Regions from separate parts of the Thioalkalivibrio sp. ALE21 genome, predicted to be linked through region 1. Evidence: predicted binding sites of a transcription regulator. Region 1 holds the regulator's gene; each other region holds the start of a gene.

Region 1 (4,151 bases):
CCCCCGCCTCGATCAGGAAGTCCTGGAGGATTTCGTCGTTGGGGTCGATGGCCATGCGGTCTCTCCGTTCCGGTGACTCGAATCGTCGGCAGATGGCTGCCGGTGCAAGGGGATCCCGGGACGGACCCTAGAACCCCAGGCTCGACAGCAGATCGTCCACCTCGTCCTGTCCTTGAACGACATCCGTGCCGGAATCTTGAGTGTGGGGCACCGCGGGTCCATGCCCGCGGCGGTCCTCCTCGCGTGCGGTTTCTTCCGCCTCCGGGGCCTGTTCGGCCGCCGCCCGGGCATCCTTCTCCAAGCGCCCGGAAGACAGGCGGATCAGCGAGACCAGGCTTTCCTCCAGGTCCGTGACCAGACGGATGACCCGCCGGATCACCTGCCCGGTGAGATCCTGGTAGCTCTGTGCCATCAGGACCTGCGACAGCAACCGGCGCAGTTCTTCGGTGTCCTTGCCGGTCTGTTCGAAAAACGCATCGAGTTCGCGCGCGAACTCGCGGAATTCCTCCACCGACAGTTCGCGGTTGCGGAACCGGGTCCATTTCTCGGTGAGTTCCGCGGCACGCCCGGCGAACGCCTCGGCAATCGGCAGGGACGATTCCACCGCATTCAGGGTTTCGTGCGTGGCCTGTTCGGTCTGGGTCACCACGTAACTCAGACGCTCGCGTGCATCCGGAATCTCGTCCTGCGCCAGCTCGACCAGACGCGAATCGCCCCGGAAGCTCTCCAGGGCCTCGTGCAGTTCGCGGGTCAGTTTGCCCAGTTCGTCGAACAGTTCGCGCTCGTAAGGCCGCGCGAGCTCCTGGATCAGGCGGCGCGAAGCCTCCTCGTCACCGCCTTCCAGAGCGCCCACCAGCTCCCGCGCCAGCGCGAGCCGGTCTTCCCCGGAGGCATTCTCTTGTTCGGTCATCGGGTCTCTCTTGCCGTGTCAGCCGGTCGCGGTATTCAGCCTTGAGCTTCAATACGTTCGAAGATCTTTTCGATCTTCTCCTTGAGCGTCTCGGCCGTGAAGGGCTTCACAATGTAACCGTTCACGCCGGCCTCTGCCGCCTCCACGATCTGATCGCGCTTGGCTTCGGCCGTGACCATCAGCACCGGCAACGATTTCAGCCGCTCGTCCTTGCGCACCTCGCGCAGGAGGTCGATGCCCGGCATGTTGGGCATGTTCCAGTCGGTGATCAGAAAATCGAAGTCGCCGTTCTGCAGCATCGGCAGGGCGGTGCTCCCGTCGTCGGCCTCCATGGTGTTGTTGAAGCCAAGATCCCGCAGGAGATTCTTGATGATGCGCCGCATCGTGGAGAAGTCGTCCACGATCAGGATTTTCATACCCTTGTCCACAGTTCGCTCCGGGAATGTGTTTGAACCTTAGAATATCTGCAGGGACTCGACGTCTTCGAGCCACGAGCCCAGACGCGCCCGCAGACGGTGCACCGCCTGGCTGCGGATCTGGCTGACGCGCGATTCGGTCACGTCCAGCACCGCACCGATCTCGCGCAGGTTGAGTTCTTCGGTGTAGTACAGGTTGAGCACCAGTCGTTCGCGCTCGGGCAGATCGCCCAGTGCGCCGGCCAGTTCCTCGCGGAACTCCCCGGCCTCGATGCGCCGCGACGGGGACTGCTCCTGCCCTTCCAGCACGCGATCCGCCTCGCCCTCCGGGCCGCCCACCTCGTCCAGCGCGAACAGATGGGCACCGGCATGATCATCCAGCATCTGGTAGTAGGTTTCCACCGGGACGCCCAGCTCCTCGGCGATCTCCGGAGCGCGAGCGGCGCGGCCCTCGCGGGCCTCCACCGTCTGCATCGCCTCGGAGATCCGCCGGCTGTTGCGGTGCACCGAGCGCGGCGTCCAGTCGCTGCGACGCAGCTCGTCGATCATCGCCCCGCGGATGCGGATCCCGGCGTAGGTGGCGAAGGTCGCCCCCTGGCCGCCTTCGAACTGCCGCGCGGCCTCGATCAGCCCCACCATGCCTGCCTGCACCAGGTCATCCACCTGCACCGAGGCCGGCAGCCGGGCCATCAGGTGATGGGCGATCCGATTCACCAGCTCGACGTGGTCCGCGACCAGCTGATCCGGTCCCCCGGTCCCCGCCCGGGCGTATCCCGAAAGTCTGTTCTTTGGCGTGTTCATGCGCTTTGCAGCATCCTCTCGACGAAGAATCCAACCCCCCCGCTGGCGCCGCGGGCCACCGGCCAGCCGTCGACCTTGCGCGCGAGCTCGAGGAACGCCCGTCCCGCCGGGCTGCCCGGGGACTGCTGCACCACCGGCGCCCGTTTCTGCACCGCCTGGCGCAGGGCATCATCCAGCGGAATCACGCCCACCAGATCCAGTATGACCTCCGGCAGATAGGTGGAACAAACCGCCTGCAGCTTCTGCATCACGCGTTCCGCCCCGGCACGGCCCTGCACCATGTTCGCGACCACGCGGAACCGGTTCACGCCATGATCCCGATGCAGGACCTTGATCAGCGCATAGGCGTCGGTCATCGATGCCGGCTCGTCGGTGACCACCACCAGGGTCTCCTGCACGGCCTGACAGAAACTGGTCACCGACTCCTGCAACCCGGCCGCGGTATCCACCACCAGCACGTCCAGCGGTCGCGTATACATGCTGAAGGCCTGGATCAGGCCGTGATGTTCCGGCCGGCTCAGGTTGGCCATGGTCGCGATCCCGGACGCGGAAGGCACCACGCGGATTCCCTCCGGGCCCTCGATGATCACGTCTTCCAGATCCTCGACGTCCCCGGTCACCAGGTCGTGCAGCGTCCGCTGCGGACGCAGGCCCAGCAGCACATCGACGTTTGCGAGCCCCAGGTCCGCATCGAACAGCATGACCTCGCGTCCCAGTCGGGCCAGTCCGACCGACAGGTTGACCGAGACATTGGTCTTGCCGACCCCGCCCTTGCCCGAGGCCACCGCGACCACCTTCAGGGGCTTAGTGTTGTGTGACATGATGTCCCTTCAGCACCGGTTGAATCATTTCGAGCGGCGCGGGCTCCTCGCCCGCGGCCGGCTCGTCCGCGGATCGCGGTCGCCGGGCCTCGCGTTCCGTCGCCTGGCGCCGCCGCCAGGCCTGCATCGCCTCGTCGACCCAGGCATCGGCCGCCCCGTGCTCGGGTTCTTCCTGCAGCGCCAGGCGGGTCAGATGTCCGGTATCCACGCGATGGAAATCCTCGGCGATGCGCTGGCCGTCGCTCATGAACGCAACACCCAGCGGCTGGTCCAGCAGTACCGAAAGCACCTCGCCCAGCTGTTCCGCCTCGTCCAGCTTGGTCAGTACCAGGGCCGAGGGTTCCGTGGGGGCGAAAGCCTCCAGCACCCGGCGCAGGGCCATGCCCTGGGTAGTGGCCGCGATCACCAGCCAGGTCTCCGCGCGCACGTCCGCAGGCATGTCCGTCAGCAGGGGTTCCCGCGGAGCGGTACGCGGCGACTGCCCGGCGGTATCCACCAGGATCAGGTGCCCGCTGCCCGCCGAGCGCCGCGCCATCTCGCGCAGCTCGGCCTCGGTTTCCACCACACGCACCGCGGTTCCCGCCATCTGGCCGAAGGCCTGCAACTGCCGCGTCGCGCCGATGCGCTGGGCGTCCATGGTGACCAGGGTGACCGAATCCGGCCCCATGCGGCGGATCTGGCGCAGTGCAATCCGTGCAATGGTGGTGGTTTTGCCGACCCCCGTCGGTCCCTCCAGCGCGAGCACCCCGCCCTCGTCGAGGATGGAGGCGCGCGCGGTCACGATGGCACCCGACAGGCGCGCCCGCAGGCGCTCCCATGCCTCCTCCGAGGTGTGATCGTCGAGGATGCTGCCGGCCAGGCTGCGCGCCAGCGGCTCGCGGAAGCCCAGATCCATCAGCCGCGCCTTGCATTCGGCCGCCAGTGGATGCCGCGCCGCCCAGCGGGCCTGCTCGTTCTCTTCGTACTGCCGCGTCAGCAGACTGCGCAGATCCCGCAGTTCCTGACGCATCGCGGACACCTCGGGGTCGGTGGGCCACTGCGGGGCCGGTCGCTGCCGGGACCCGGCACCCGACCCCCCGCCGGCGGAAGCCGCCGCGGGCTCCGGCGCGCGGGGGTGCTCACCGCGCGGGGCCGGTTCATCGCGCACACCCTGTCGCGCCGATTCCCGGGCGGAGCGTGCCCCGCTACCGGCGTCGTCCTGCC
Region 2 (4,151 bases), on a different contig from region 1:
TGTGGGACGAGGCGGAAAACCGCCTGCATGCGCAGAAGGCATTGATGGAATTCCTGGTGCGCGCGGCGGGCTGACGTATGCAGGAGACCACCGGGGAGGGGGAGCGAACGCCGCCGCAGGGCGCCGGCGGCGGTCCCGGACACGATCACGGCGGATCGTCCGCCGGAAGCGCTCTGCGGGCGCGCATCGGCCTGTTCCTCGGGCCGCTGGTCTTCGTGGCCTTCCTGCTGGTCCCGCCGCCGGAGGCCTTCTCCCCGGAGGCCTGGCGGGTCCTGGGCCTGACCCTGTTCATGGCCGTGTGGTGGATCAGCGAGGCGCTGCCCATCCCGGTCACGGCCCTGCTGCCCATCGCCCTGCTGCCACTGACCGGCGTGGTGGCGATGGACGAGGCTACCGCACCCTACGCCAATCCCACCATCTTCCTGTTCATGGGCGGTTTCGCGATCGCCCTGGCGGTGCAGCGCTGGGGCCTGCACCAGCGGCTGGCGCTGGCGATCCTGTCGCGTTCCGGCCGCGGTCTGCACACCCTGGTGGGTGCCTTCATGCTGGCCACCGCGGGGCTGTCGATGTGGGTCAGCAATACCGCCACCGCGGCCCTGATGTTGCCGATCGCGCTGTCGGTGCTGGGGCTGATGGAGCGCGACGGGGGCCAGGGCCTGCAGGGCATGGCGCCGGACAGCCGCAGTCCGGCCCTGGCGCTGCTGCTGGGCATCGCTTTCGCGGCCAACATCGGCGGCATGGCCACCATCATCGGTTCCCCGCCCAATGCGCTGACCGTCGCGTTTCTCAATGACCGCTACGAGCTCGGGATCGGTTTCATCGACTGGATGCTGCTGGGCCTGCCGCTGTCGCTGACCCTGCTGGTCATTGCCTGGTTCCTGCTGACCCGCTGGGTGTTCCCGGTGCATCGCATTCGTCTCAACGGGCTCGACCGCATGCTGCAGGAGCAGGTAGGCGATCTGGGGCCGTGGAGCCATGCGGAGTTGCGCGTGGCGGCGGTGTTCCTGGTGGTGGCGCTGGCCTGGATGTTTCGCCCCCTGCTGGAGGCGTGGCTGCCGCTGGAACTGACGGATGCCGGGATCGCGATCCTCGGGGCGGGGCTGCTGTTCCTGATCCCTTCCGGGGCCTCGGGTCAGCGGCGGCTGCTGTGCTGGGATAACACGCGGGAGCTGCCCTGGGGGGTGCTGCTGCTGGTCGGGGGTGGTCTGAGTCTCGGTTCCGCCATCGAATCCTCGGGTCTGGCGGAACTGACCGCCGAGGCGCTGATGGGCGCGCAGGCGTGGCCGCTGCTGCTGGTGATCGCGGGGGTGGTGCTGGTCACGATGACCCTCAGCCACGTGACCAGCAATACCGCTACCGCCGCCACCCTGCTGCCACTGGTGGCCGCGCTCGCGCTGCGCATGGACGTGCCGGTGGGACTGATGACCCTGCCGGTGGCGTTCGCCGCGTCGGTCGCGTTCATGTTGCCGGTGGCCACGCCGCCCAACGCCATCGTGTTTGCCTCCAATCGCCTGCGCGTGGTGGACATGATCCGCGGCGGGGCCCTGCTGTCGGTGGTCGCCATCGTGCTGGTCAGCCTCGCGGTGTATGCGCTCGCCGAGCCTTTGCTGCTGCGGCACGTGGGCTGAGTGCGTGGGGAGGCGTGTGACCCGCGCGGCTCAAGTCGGGCCGCGGCCGGCCGCTAGCGGGGGCGAGAGACTCGTAGCATGGCGCCCGTAATCCCGGGCGCGAAGAAAGCTTCAAGGGAGAGAGAGATGCTCAGGAATATCCGGATCGGAACCCGCCTGATGGGCGGCGTCACCCTCGTGGTGGTCGCGGTCGTGGTGCTCACGCTGGTGGTGGTGATGAACAGCCTCGGCAACATGGCGGACCGCGCGGAGCAACGGGAACTGAACGACCTGAGCGAACTGCTGATCCGGCAGCTCGATCAGGAGGCCGATCGCGGGACCGCGATGGCGCAGGCCGTGGCCGCCATTCCGGACGTGCAACAGGCCTTCGCCCGGCGCGACCGCGAACGCCTGCACGAGATGACGGTCCCGGGATTTGATCATCTCTACGAGGAATACGGCGTACGCCAGTATCAGTTCCATACGCCGCCGGCGACGTCCTTCCTGCGGGTGCACCGTCCGGATCGCTACGACGATGACCTCTCCGGGTTTCGCCAGACCGTGGTCGACACCAACCGCGACCGCCGGCCGATCTCCGGGCTCGAGGAAGGGGTGGCCGGCCTGGGCATCCGCGGCATCGTCCCGGTCTCCCACGAGGGTGAACATATCGGGTCGCTGGAATTCGGCATGGCCTTCGACGATGCCTTCTTCGAGGACTTCACGGCGGATACGGAAGCCCCGGTGGCCCTCTACCTGCAGCGCGACGGTACCTTCGAGGCGTTCGGCAGCACCATCGACGGCGATTCCACGTTCAGTCGCGAGGAGATGGAGCGGATTGCCGGCGGCGAGGAACTGGTGCGCCGGACCGAGCACGACGGTCGTCCGATGGCGGTGGTCGGGCGTCCGGTGGAAGACTTCTCCGGTGAGCCGGTGGGCGTGCTGGAGCTGATGGTCGATCGCAGCGATTACGTGGCGATGGCCCGCAATGCCACGGCCACCGTAGTGGGTGTGGGCGTGGCCGCCATCGGCCTCGGCCTGCTGCTGGCCTGGCTGCTTTCGCGCAGTATCGTGCGGCCGCTGCGCGATACGGTCGAGCGTCTGGACGACATCGCGTCCGGCGACGGGGACCTGACGCGCCGGCTGGAGGCCGACGGCAACAACGAACTCGGGGATCTGGCCGCGGCGTTCAACCGTTTCGTGAGCAAGATCCATGATCTGGTGAAGGAAGTTGCCGCCGGAGGAGACCAGGTGGCGGCTGCGGCCAACGAGCTGTCGGCGACCAGCGAGCAGACCAACGAACAGGTCGGCCGCCAGCAGTCCGAGATCGACCAGGTGGCCACGGCCATGAACGAGATGACCGCGACCGTGGCCGAGGTGGCCCGCAACGCCACCGAAGCGGCGGAAGCCGCTCAGAGCACGGACAAGGATGCGGCCCATGGCCGGGAGCTGGTGGAGCAGACCGTCAGTGCGATCAACACCCTGTCCACCCAGGTGGAGAACACCGCGCAGGTGATCGAGCGGTTGTCGACCGATGCCGAGGAAATCAACAAGGTGCTGGAGGTGATCGGGGACATCGCCGATCAAACCAACCTGCTGGCGCTGAACGCGGCCATCGAGGCGGCGCGGGCCGGCGAGCAGGGCCGCGGCTTTGCGGTGGTGGCCGACGAAGTGCGCACGCTGGCGAGCCGGACCCAGGATTCGACCCAGGAGATCCAGGGGATGATCGAGCGGGTGCAGAACGGCACGCGCGACGCGGTGAAGGCCATGGAGGACGGACGCCGGCAGGCGCATTCCAGCGTGGAACAGGTGAACGATGCGGGGCAGTCGCTGCAGTCGATCACGCAGTCCATCAGCAGCATCTCGGACATGAACACGCAGATCGCCAGCGCGGCCGAAGAGCAGTCCTCGGTGGCCGAGGAGATCAACCGCAACGTCTCCAACATCACCCAGGTGCTGGACGAGACCGTGGCCGGATCGCAGCAGATCGCCAACGCCTCGGAGGAGCTGTCGAAGCTGGCCTCGGCGCAGCAGGAGCGCACCGGGCGCTTCCGTGTCTGACCGTGGGTCCTGCCGGCCGGGGTGTTGTGCCCCGTGCCGGAGGATGGGTTTTCGTGACGGCGGCCGATTCGGATCAAGGTTTCCGGACGGCCGCCGTTAGTATGTGAAGGTATGCTGATTTGGCCATCCGGCCGGGCAGGGCCCGGCGGAATGCGCATTGATCAGAATGCCGGAACACCAAAAGAGGGAAAGCCATGCTCAGGAATATCCGTATCGGAACGCGCTTGATGGGCGGCGTCACCATCGTTGTGGTGGCGGTCGTGGTGCTCACGCTGGTCGTCGTGATGAACAGCCTCGGCACGATGGCCGATCGCGCGGAGCAACGGGAACTGAACGACCTGAGCGGGCTGCTGATCCGCCAGTTGGAGCAGGAAGCCGAACGGGGCGAATCGATGGCGCGGGCCATCGCCGAGATTCCGGTGATTCAGCAGGCGTTCGCCGAGGGGGATCGTGAGCGCCTGCTGGAACTGACCGAGCCGGGATATG
Region 3 (4,151 bases), 230 kb from region 1:
AACCGCTCATGCCTTGTCGACAAATCCCGTGCCGCCAAGATCCCGCTCGTTCTCGAAATGCTCCGCCAGGGCCAGCATCTGCTCCGGCGGGATCTGGCGGATAATCTCGTCGCGGTCACCGTCCATCACCGTAATCACGGTACGGCCGGAGGAATCGTCGACACTGAATTCCAGCGAGCGCTTGCTGTTCTGCAGATACGCATTGATGGATTCCACCACCGGCTCCAGGTCGGAGGCCTCCACCGGTTCCGCCCGCTCGCGGTCCGCCGAACCGGAGCCTTCCTGCCGCACGCCGGGGTTCTCCCCGGCCACGACGGCACCGGTTTTCCGCTCGTCCGACACACTGTCGCCTCGAGGGCCCGTACCGGTGGCCGCCCCCCCTATCCCGGCGTCGCCGGAACGCGACGGAAGGGCCGGAGGCAACGCCCCGGGCGGATTGTTGTTGATCATGTCACTCATTGAACAAGCCTCCATGGGCCGCCCCAGAGCCATCCCCCGGAGCGGCCCTTGCGGTCAAGGAGAGTTTACTGCAGCAGCCCGAGGACATTCTGCGGCACCGCATTGGCCTGCGACAGCACCGAGATGCCGGCCTGCTGCAGGACCTGCGCCCGGGTCAGTTCCGCCGTCTCGGCGGCGAAATCCGCGTCCATGATCCGCGACCGCGCATCCGACAGGTTCTCCGCCCCGATCTCCAGGTTGGAGATGGTGCTCTCGAACCGGGTCTGCACCGCACCCAGCTCCGAACGCAGCGAGTTCACCTGATCCAGCGCCCCGTCCAGGGCACCGATGGCCTGAGTGGCGGTATCACGGGTCGTCACGTCGATCTCGGTCAGATTGACCTGCACGGCTTCGTCCCCGTCACCTGCTCCATCGCCGAAAAGCGTTACGTCAGCGGCGCCCTCGATCTCGGCCGTGCCCCCATCCACATCAAACCCGGCGTCAAAGGCCCCGGTAATCGAAATCGAAGTCTCGCCTTCGTTGTTCACCCGCAGCGCGGCCTCCAGGCTGGCCTCCGAGATCACCTCATCATCGATGGCCTGGGCAGCAATCTCCTCATTGATTGCACGAACCACGTCATCCATGGTCTGGACGTCGTCTCCACCAATGCCCACTGTAATGTCGGTATCGGTCCCGTCCACGCTGATGGTGATCGTACCGTCAAAACCCTCCAGATCACTGAGCTGGTCCGAATCCAGCCCGCCTGCGCCGATCACCTCGGTCGCTCCCAGCTGGGTGGTCCGAGCATCCACGCCGCTCACATTGGTCATCTGCCCCTGATTGGCACCGACCTGGAAGAACAGATCCTCCACACTGCCGTCCAGGATGTTCTGACCGTTGTACTCCGTGTTGTTCGCGATCCGGCCCACTTCCTCCATCAGCTGCTGGACCTCGTCGTTGATCGCCTGGCGGTCCGAAGCGGAGTTCGAATCGTTCGCCGCCTGCACCGCCAGCTCGCGCGCCCGCTGCAGCGAATCGCTCACCGTATCCAGCGCACCCTCGGCCGTCTGGGCCAGAGAGATCCCGTCGTTCGAGTTGCGCACCGCCTGATTGAGGCCGTTGATCTGCGACGTAAAGCGCTCCGAGATCGCGAGCCCGGCCGCGTCGTCCTTCGCGCTGTTGATCCGGAGACCGGACGACAGGCGCTCCAGACTCTGGGCCAGCGCGCTCTGGGAGTTGTTCAGATTACGCTGGGCATTCAGTGACATCACGTTCGTGTTGATGACCTGAGACATGGCAGTTTCTCCTCGTTCCATGCGGCCCCGAGGCGGGGCCAACAGCCCCGTTACGGGGGCCAACCGCGCGGACAGTAATCCGCTCCTGTCTTCGGTAACGGCCGAGCGGCAAGCACCTTTAGCCCCACCGGCAATTTTTTTCCGCCCCGCTCCGACGCGCCATGTCGCGCTGCAACGCCTTCTCCACAAATTCTGGCCGACCCCGGCGGCAATTTCCTGCCGGCCCCGGCCCCGGCCCCTGTGGGAGCGCGCTCGCGCGCGAAAACGGCATCCCCCGAAACCACCGGCCTTCACGATCTCCCCCACCACAAAAAAGGCCCGCCCCGATCACTCGGGACGGGCCCTCGGACGGCCCTATTACAGGCCCGGAGGAAACCTCCGCCTTACTGCAGCAGACCCAGCACGTTCTGCGGCACCGCATTCGCCTGCGACAGCACCGAAGTCCCCGCCTGCTGCAGCACCTCGGCGCGCGTCAGCTCCGCCGTCTCCGCCGCAAAGTCCGCGTCCATGATCCGCGAACGCGCATCCGACAGGTTCTCCGAGCCGATCTCCAGGTTCGAGATCGTGCTCTCGAAACGGGTCTGCACCGCACCCAGCTCCGAACGCAGCGAGTTCACCTGGTCCAGCGCACCGTCCAGCGCACCGATCGCCTCGGTGGCCGAGTCCCGCGTGGTGACGTCGATATCGGTGAGATTGACCTCCGCCGAGTCCGTCGCACCATCAAACAGATCGGTATTTGTGCCATCCTGCTCTACGGAAAATTCCGAATCAAAGGCGCCAGTGATGGCAATTCCCTGATTTCCATCGTTATCCACACGAACCGAGGCCTCCAGGTTGGCATCGGATACCGCTTCCGCCGCATCGTCGTCGCCGGCGGCCACATCCGCAATCTCACTGTTGATCTCGCGAACCACGTCATCAAGGGTGTCGACGTCATCACCCAGTGCCACCGTTACCGCACCATCTTCGCCTCCAACGTCGATCACGATGTCTTCCTGATCGGAGAAATCGAGATCCGCGAGAGTATCGGCGTCCAGGGTGTCCCCCACAGCTTCCTGCATCCCCAGCTGGGTGGTGCGCGAATCCACGCCGTTCACGGCCGTCATCTGCCCCTGGTTGGCACCGACCTGGAAGAACAGATCCTCCACACTGCCGTCCAGGATGTTCTGACCGTTGTACTCCGTGTTGTTCGCGATCCGGCCCACTTCCTCCATCAGCTGCTGGACCTCGTCGTTGATCGCCTGACGGTCCGACGCCGAGTTAGAATCGTTCGCCGCCTGCACCGACAGCTCGCGCGCACGCTGCAGCGAGTCGCTCACCGTATCCAGCGCACCTTCGGCGGTCTGCGCCAGCGAGATCCCGTCGTTCGAGTTGCGTACCGCCTGATCCAGACCGTTCACCTGACTGGTGAAACGCTCCGAAATCGCCAGACCCGCCGCGTCATCCTTTGCGCTGTTGATGCGAAGACCCGACGAAAGACGCTCCAGCGACTGCGAAAGCGCACCCTGCGACTCGTTCAGATTACGCTGGGCGTTCAGCGACATCACGTTCGTGTTGATCACCTGGGACATGTCGTCCTCCTTCCTCTGCTTGCCGGCCAGTCATTGCCGTTCCGGCGGCAATGGTGGGTTCGAGATTGCCTCTCACACCCCGTAACGACTGCTCCCCGGCAACCTTTAACCCCAAACGGCACAAAATTTCCGCCCCCTTGCCGCCGGGCCCCACCGCACACAAAAAGGCCCGCCCCGATCACTCGGGGCGGGCCCTCGGATGGCCCGCGGCACGGGCCCGGAGGAAACCCCCGTCTTACTGCAGCAGGCCCAGCACGTTCTGCGGCACCGCATTGGCCTGCGACAGCACCGAAGTCCCGGCCTGCTGCAGCACCTCGGCGCGCGTCAGCTCCGCCGTCTCGGCGGCGAAGTCCGCATCCATGATCCGCGAACGTGCATCCGAAAGGTTCTCCGATCCGATCTCCAGGTTCGAAATCGTGCTCTCGAAACGCGTCTGCACCGCGCCCAGCTCCGAACGCAGAGAGTTCACCTGATCCAACGCGCCGTCCAGAGCACCAATCGCCTCGGTCGCGGAGTCCCGTGTGGTCACATCGATATCGGTCAGATTGACCTCCTCCGAATCTGCGTCCGCAAAAAGATCGCCACCATCCTGATCTACGGAAAACTCGGAATCAAAGGCACCAGTGATGGCGATACCCTGATTTCCATCGTTATCCACACGCACCGAGGCCTCCAGGTTGGCATCGGATACCGCTTCCGCCGCATCGTCGTCGCCGGCAGCCACCTCCGCGATCGCGCTGTTGATCTCGCGGACCACGTCATCAAGCGTATCGACGTCATCCCCCAGGTCCACAGTGACCGCGTCGTCTTCATCTCCGACATCAATCACGATGTCTGCCTGATCGGA

Evidence for each region. Region 1 encodes FliA, which starts transcription of late flagellar genes. Its sites were predicted from a motif close to GCTAAAGTTNNNNNNNNNNCNGCCGATA; they were not measured.
Region 2: a site for FliA is predicted at 1,657-1,684, ahead of D893_RS10440 (methyl-accepting chemotaxis protein). Genes of this name have one in related genera too.
Region 3: a site for FliA is predicted at 1,829-1,856, ahead of D893_RS01980 (flagellin). Genes of this name have one in related genera too.

Annotation. Positions count from the first base shown of each region.
Region 1 covers NZ_QKMA01000002.1:296,886-301,036, forward strand. The annotation lists gene D893_RS03050 (chemotaxis protein CheA) at 1-55, opposite strand, end outside; gene D893_RS03055 (protein phosphatase CheZ) at 128-910, opposite strand; gene D893_RS03060 (chemotaxis response regulator CheY) at 946-1,326, opposite strand; gene D893_RS03065 (RNA polymerase sigma factor FliA) at 1,366-2,127, opposite strand; gene D893_RS03070 (MinD/ParA family protein) at 2,124-2,948, opposite strand; gene flhF (flagellar biosynthesis protein FlhF) at 2,932-4,151, opposite strand, start outside.
Region 2 covers NZ_QKMA01000013.1:11,598-15,748, reverse strand. The annotation lists gene argF (ornithine carbamoyltransferase) at 1-74, shown strand, start outside; gene D893_RS10445 (DASS family sodium-coupled anion symporter) at 78-1,628, shown strand; gene D893_RS10440 (methyl-accepting chemotaxis protein) at 1,755-3,665, shown strand; gene D893_RS10435 (methyl-accepting chemotaxis protein) at 3,860-4,151, shown strand, end outside.
Region 3 covers NZ_QKMA01000002.1:66,546-70,696, reverse strand. The annotation lists gene D893_RS13885 (flagellar protein FlaG) at 7-459, opposite strand; gene D893_RS01980 (flagellin) at 525-1,733, opposite strand; gene D893_RS01975 (flagellin) at 2,117-3,304, opposite strand; partial or broken gene D893_RS01970 (flagellin) at 3,540-4,151, opposite strand, start outside.